Sediminicoccus sp. KRV36: one gene and its partner. The main gene of each other region encodes a partner of the protein of the gene in region 2 in a complex. Links are inferred from orthologs where the notes say so. Each region holds a gene or a part of one and is shown on either strand. Other genes may lie near its edges. The genes, in order: LHU95_RS05010 and tldD.

Region 1 (3,315 bases), 800 kb from region 2 along the record:
AGCGCCGTTGCCCCGGCGCTGATGCTGGGCGCGGCGAGCCTCGGCGGTGTCGGCTTCGCGCTGGTGCTGGCCGGGTTGCTCGGCCCGCTCGCAGCCCTGCCGCTGCTGCGCGAGGCGCTGGCCGAACGCAGCCAGCCCGCGCGCGCCAAGCCCGCACCCGGCGCACCCCGCCTGCTGAACGCTGCGGTGATGACGCTGCTGGCCTTCTTCGTGCTGATCGCGCTGTCCAATTCCAGCATCCAGGGCTTTGCCGTCTCGGCCTGGAATGCGGCGCATGGCACCTCCCTCACCGCGGGGAATATCGCGCTCACCGCCTGGCTGGCGATGAGTGCCGCCGGCGTGCTGGTGGGCGGCTATGTGGCGGACCGCACCAAGCGCCACGGGCTGGTGGCCGCCGCCGGGCTGGGCTGTGCGGCGCTGCTGTTCCTGGTCGCGGGCAGCATCGCCTGGTCACCCCTGCCGCTGCTGCTGGTGATGGGCCTCTCGGGCTTCCTCTCCGGCATGATCATGCCCTCGCGCGACATGCTGGTGCGCGCAGCGGCACCGCCGGGCCAGGCGGGCGCGGTGTTCGGCGTGGTGAGCACCGGCTTCAATATCGGCGGCATGGCCGGGCCGCTGGCCTGTGGCTGGCTGCTCGATCACGGGCAGCCGCAGATGGTGTTCATCGCGGCCGCCTCCTGCCTCGGCCTGGCGGTGGCGAGCGCCCTCTGGCAGGAGACACGGCGCGTGCGGCGTGTCTCCCTGGCGGCGGCCGAGTAGCGCCACCAAGGCCGGAGAGATCGCCGGTTATTGTGCGAGCCTGCCGCCTTCCCGACATTCCCATCAGGACGGAGGGCGCTCTACGCGCCGGCCAGCGTCATCCCGTCCACGCGGATCGTCGGCGCATCGCTGCCGCGCCGGAATTCCAGGTCATTGGCCGCGCGCATGGCGAGGAACATCTCGGGCAGCTTGCCGGCGATGGTGATCTCGCCCACCGCCTCGGCCAGTTGCCCGTCACGGATCATGAAGCCGGCCGCCCCGCGTGAGTAATCGCCGGTGATGCCGTTCACGCCCATGCCGATGAGTTCCGTGATGTAGAGCCCCTCGCGGATATCGCTCATCAAGGCGGCGGGCGTCACATCGCCCGGCTCCAGCCAGAGATTGGTGGGGGCTGGCGAAGGCGGGCCGCCGGTGCCGCGCGCGGCGTGGCCGGTGGTGGTGAGGCCCAGCTGCTTCGCGCTGCGGCCATCCAGCAGCCAGGTGGTCAGCACACCATCCTCGATCAGCGCGCGGCGAATGCCCGGCTGGCCCTCGCCATCGAAGGGGCGGCTGCGCGGGCCGCGCGGGCGCAGCGGATCATCCATCACGAACATGCCGCGTGGCAGGATCTGCTGGCCCATCGCATCCTTCAGGAAGGAAGTCCCGCGCGCGATGGACGCGCCATTGATCGCACTCACCAGATGCCCGAGCAGCGAGGCCGCGACGCGCGGATGATACACCACGGAAAGCCGCGTGCTGGCCGGACGCGTCGGGTTCAGCCGCGCCACCGCCTGCTCACCCGCGCGCCGGCCCAGCAGGGCAGCGTCATCGAGATCGGCGAGGTGACTGGCGCTGGAGTAATCATAATCGCGCTGCATGCCGGTGCCCGCACCGGCCAGCGCCGTGGCCGAGATGGAATGCGAGGCACGGGTATATTCGCCAAAGAAGCCGCGCGTCGTCGCCAGCGCGCGCGTGGCACGGGACCATCCGGCCGAAGCGCCCTCGCTGTTTGTGACACCCGGCACGGCCATGGCGGCTTCCTCGGCCAGGGCCGCGCGGGCCAGCAGGGCATCCGCATCGGGCTCCAGAGCATCGCCCAGATCAAGACCGGTGAGAGGTGCCGGCGCATCCAACAATGTGGCCAGCGCATCCTCCGGCACGACGCGCGCCATCGCGACGGCGCGCTCGGCCAGGGCCGCGAAACCCGAGGGCGACATATCCGTGCCGCTGACGATGGCGACGCGCTTGCCGATGAAGACGCGCAGGCCGAGATCACTGCTCTCGGCACGCTCCAGCTCCTCGATGGCGCCGAGGCGGCGCTGCACGGAGAGCGAGGCGGAATGCACCAGCAGCGCATCGGCCTGTTCCGCGCCGGCGCGGCGTGCCGCATCCAGCAGGGCGTTCAGAACATCCGCGTTTGGCTGGCGGGGCCGATCCACGCTGCGCTCCGCTTCGCGATCGGACCCGCTCATGCCGCCATCTTCTCCGCGATTTCGGCGAGGCCCATCACCTTGCCGATCGGCCCCATCGTCGCCAGCGTCGGCTTGCCCGCAAAGATGCGCTTGGCCGCGCGCTGAATATCCTCGACCGTGACGGCGGCGATGCGCTGCTTGGTTTCCTCGGTCGGGATGATGCGGCCATGCACCTGCAATTGCCGCGCAATCTGCTCGCAGCGCGAGCCCGTGGATTCCAGCGACATGAGAAGCGAGGCGCGCAGCTGCGCCTTGGCACGGTTCAGCTCATCCTCCGTCACATCGCCGCGCACACGGCGTAGCTCCTCGATGGCGACGGGCAGCAGTTCCGCCACCTGGTCCTCGCCCGTGCCGGCGTAGAGCGCGAAGACGCCCGCATCATCGTAAGGATGCGCGAAGGAATAGATGGAATAGACGAGGCCCCGCTTCTCGCGGATTTCCTGGAACAGGCGGGAGGACATGCCGCCGCCCAGCAAGGTGGAAAGCAGCATCACCGGATAATGATCTGGGTCGGTGTAGTGGGTGGAGGGGAAGCCCAGCACCAGATGCACCTGGTCCAGTTCACGCTCCTCGCGGAATTCGCCGCCGGCATAGCGTGCCAGTTCGGGCTGATGCGGTGTCACGTCGGGCAGGTCGCGGAAATGCTCGCCCACCATGTCCAGCAGCGCGTCGTGATCCAGCGCACCGGCGGCCGCGACCACCATGCGCGAGGGGCCGTAGTGGCGCGCCATGTATTGCGTCAGCGCCTCACGCGGCATTTTCTCGATGATCTCTTCCGTGCCCAGCGTGGGCCGGCCCATCGCCTGATCGGGGAAGCAGGCATGCTGGAAGTGATCGAAGATGATGTCATCCGGCGTGTCATTCGCCTGGCCGATCTCCTGCAGGATCACGCCGCGCTCGCGCTCCAGCTCCTCGGGGATCAGGGTGGAATGGCAGAGGATATCGCCGATGATGTCGGCGGCCAGGCCCATGTCTTCCTTCAGCACCTTGCAGTAATAGGCGGTCTGCTCGCGCGCCGTATAGGCGTTGATGTGGCCGCCGACATTCTCGATCTCGCGCGCAATCGCCGGGGCATCACGGCGCTGGGTGCCCTTGAAGGCCATGT
Region 2 (3,234 bases):
GTCAGGTTCCAGCCCTTCGCCACCGCTTCCTGCGCGAGGCTGAAAAGATCGCCCGTGAAGCTTTCGGTATCATGCAGGGCCTGCGCCACATCGGCCTTGGTCATCAGCGCCGCGCCACGGCCTGGCACCAGCTTCTCGGCCCCCAGGGCGCGGATGGCGGCGATGGTGGCGGGCCAGTCGGCGAAATGCGCATCGCCGCAATAGGGTGTCGCGCCAAACTCCACCGTATCGCCGGCAAAGAGGACCTTCTCCTTCGGCATCCAGACCACCGTATCGCCCGCCGTATGACTGCGGCCGATATGGATGATCTGGGCTTCCCGCTCCCCCAGCCAGAGGGTCATGCTGCGATGGAAGGTCTCGGTCGGCCAGGTCAGGCCGGGAATGCTCTCCCGGCCGCGAAACAGGCGCGGAAAGCGGCCGATCTCACTGTCCATATCCTGGGCGCCACGCTCCACGATCAGGTTGCGCGTGGCGTCCGAACAGATGATGGAATGCGCCGGATAGCCCGAGGCGCCCAGCACGCGCACCGCGTGATAATGCGACAGCACCACCTGCCGGACCGGCAGCGGCGTGACGGAAGCGATGCGCGCCTGCACATCGGCCGCCATGATCGGCGTCGCCTGGGCGTCCACGACGACGACGCCGTCGGGGCCGATGATCACCCCGGAATTGGGATCACCCTCGGCCGTATAGGCGTAGAGCCCGCCGCCGAGCTCGTCGAAGGAGACGTGTTTCTCGGTGAGATCGGTGGTGGAAGCGAAACTCATGGGGGCGTTGCCTTCTCGTCGCTGGCGCGAGTCTAGAGCATCGGCCGGGCAAACGAAATCATTTGCCGGGATCAAGCTGCGCGCGGCGACGCCATGCCGGCGCCGCGGCCTCCGGCGACCCTATAGGAGGTTGGTTTGACGACTGAATACCGATCCGGCGAACCAGCCTTCCCGGCCGGCGCGGGCGAGAGGGCTGAGCCCCCCGCGCCGCGCTCAGATGGCTGTGCCGCCCACCGTCAGGCCCGTCATCTTCAGCGTGGGCTGCCCCACACCCACGGGCACCCCTTGGCCGTTCTTGCCGCAAGTGCCGATGCCCGGATCCATCGCGCTGTCATGGCCGATCATGCTGACCTTGGTCAGCGCATCGGGCCCGTTGCCGATGAGGGTGGCGCCCTTCACCGGCGCGCCGATGCGGCCATTCTCGATGATGTAGGCCTCGCTCATCGAGAAGACGAACTTGCCCGAGGTGATATCCACCTGGCCGCCACCGAAATTCACCGCATAGATGCCGCGCTTCACGCTCGCGATGATCTCGGCCGGGCTATGGGCGCCACCCAGCATGATGGTGTTGGTCATACGTGGCATGGGGCTGTGGGCGTAGCTCTGGCGCCGGCCGTTGCCCGTGGGGGCCACGCCCATCAGGCGGGCATTCTGCCGGTCCTGGATGAAGCCACGCAGATAGCCATCCTCGATCATCACGGTGCGGCCGGAGGGCGTGCCCTCATCATCCACGGTGAGCGAGCCGCGGCGGTCGGCGATGGTGCCGTCATCCACCACGGTGACACCGGGTGCCGCGATGCGCGTGCCGAGCAATCCGGCGAAGGCGGAGGTCTTCTTGCGGTTGAAATCGCCCTCAAGCCCATGGCCGATCGCCTCATGCAGCAGGATGCCGGGCCAGCCGGGGCCGAGCACCACCTCGGTCTCGCCGGCGGGGGCGGGGATGCTTTGCAGATTGACCAGGGCCTGGCGCAACGCCTCGGCCACGCCCCGCTGCCAACCGCCCTCACCGATCACGCGCGAATAGGCGAAGCGCCCGCCCGCCCCGAAACTGCCCGTCTCCCGCCGGCCATTTTCCTCGACGACGACGGAGATGTTCAACCGCACCAGCGGCCGCAGATCGGCCACGCGCAGGCCATCGGGGCGAAGGATCTGCACCGCCTGCCACTCGCCATGCAGCGAGGCCATGACCTGCGTGACGCGCGGGTCCAGCGCGCGGGCATGGGCGTCAATCTCCATCAGCAGGTCGGTCTTGCCGGCGAAGCTGAGTTCAGCGCCATCGCCCATCAGCGGATTGGTGGCTTCATAGAGTTGCGCGTTGGTCGCCCGCGGGCCGACATCGAGCGTCCCGCTGCGGCCCTGCCGCACGGCGCCGACGGTCGCCGCGGCACGCGCCAGTGCCGCGTCGCTGATCTCCCCCGCATGGGCGTAGCCCGCCGCCTCGCCCTGGATGGCGCGCAGGCCGAAGCCGCGCTGCGTGTCGTAGCTGGCCGAGCGGATGCGGCCATCTTCCAGGCTGATCGCCTCGCTCTCGCGGTATTCGAAAAACAGCTCGCCATCCTCGGCGCCCGCCGTGGCTTCGTGCAGGCGGCGCTCGGCGGCGGCCGGATCGAGCTCGGTGTAGAAAAGCCGGTCGGTGACGGCCAGCGGCGTCTCGCGCGCGGCGAAGTCGAGGGGTGTGTCGAGGGGCATGCGAGTTCCGTTCAGAAGATCAGGCTGGAAGTCGGGAAGGTGATGCGCGCGATGGTGCCGATGCCGGGCGTGCTGTCCAGGCCCAAGGTGCCGCCCTGTGCCTGGGCCAGGGTGCGGCATAGATGCAAACCCAGGCCGGAGCCAGGGAAGCGGCGGGAGAGCGCGCTGTCGAGCTGGGTGAAAGGCTCGAAGACCCGCTCCATATCCTTGGCCTCGATGCCGATGCCGGTATCCTGCACCTCGATCACAAGGCCCTCGGCCGTGCACAGCGCACGCAGGGTGATCGTCCCGCCGGCCTCGGTGAATTTGGTCGCGTTGCTGAGCAGGTTGAGCAGCACCTGGCGCAACCGGCGCGCATCACCGCGCAGCCGGGGCAGATCCTGGGCGATGTCCAGCGTGAGGTTCAGCTTTCCGTCCGAGACCGCCGGGCCGATCATGCGCGCCGCCCCTTCGATCAAGGGTGCGACGGCGACTTCCTCCAGCGCGATCGGCAGGTTGCTCGTTTCGGCGCGGGTGATGTCGAGGATATCGTCAATCAACGAGAGGAGATGCCGGCCGGCCTCCTGGATGGCGGTGGCGAATTCCATCGTCAATTCCTGCGTGGCGCCGCCGCGCAGCACCTCTGAAAAGCCGATCACGGCGTTGAGCGGCGTGCGCAATTCATGGCTCATGGTGGCCAGGAAGCGCGACTTCGCGCGGCTGGCGGCTTCGGCCGCCTCGCGGGCTGCCTCCAGCTCGGTGCGAACCTGCCGGTCCTCGGTGACATCGGTGTAGGTGA

Evidence for each region.
Region 1: the proteins of tldD (region 2) and LHU95_RS05010 are in contact, whole or in part, in a solved structure (PDB 5NJ9), measured with the Escherichia coli proteins. The link is inferred for Sediminicoccus sp. KRV36 from one-to-one orthologs.

What each region holds. Positions count from the first base shown.
Region 1 is NZ_CP085081.1:1,128,098-1,131,412, reverse strand. The notes cover bases 26-3,024. They hold LHU95_RS05010 (TldD/PmbA family protein), read right to left. Parts: upstream 2,211-3,024; coding sequence 840-2,210; downstream 26-839. Other genes in these bases: LHU95_RS05005 (pitrilysin family protein), read right to left, coding at 2,207-3,024; LHU95_RS05015 (MFS transporter), read left to right, coding at 26-759. In the rest of the region: more of LHU95_RS05015, read left to right, coding at 1-25; more of LHU95_RS05005, read right to left, coding at 3,025-3,315.
Region 2 is NZ_CP085081.1:331,370-334,603, reverse strand. The notes cover bases 219-3,136. They hold tldD (metalloprotease TldD), read right to left. Parts: upstream 2,457-3,136; coding sequence 981-2,456; downstream 219-980. Other genes in these bases: LHU95_RS01580 (PAS-domain containing protein), read right to left, coding at 2,468-3,136; LHU95_RS01590 (MBL fold metallo-hydrolase), read right to left, coding at 219-767. Also shown: more of LHU95_RS01590, read right to left, coding at 1-218; more of LHU95_RS01580, read right to left, coding at 3,137-3,234. UniProt on the Escherichia coli protein: Metalloprotease involved in CcdA degradation. Suppresses the inhibitory activity of the carbon storage regulator (CsrA).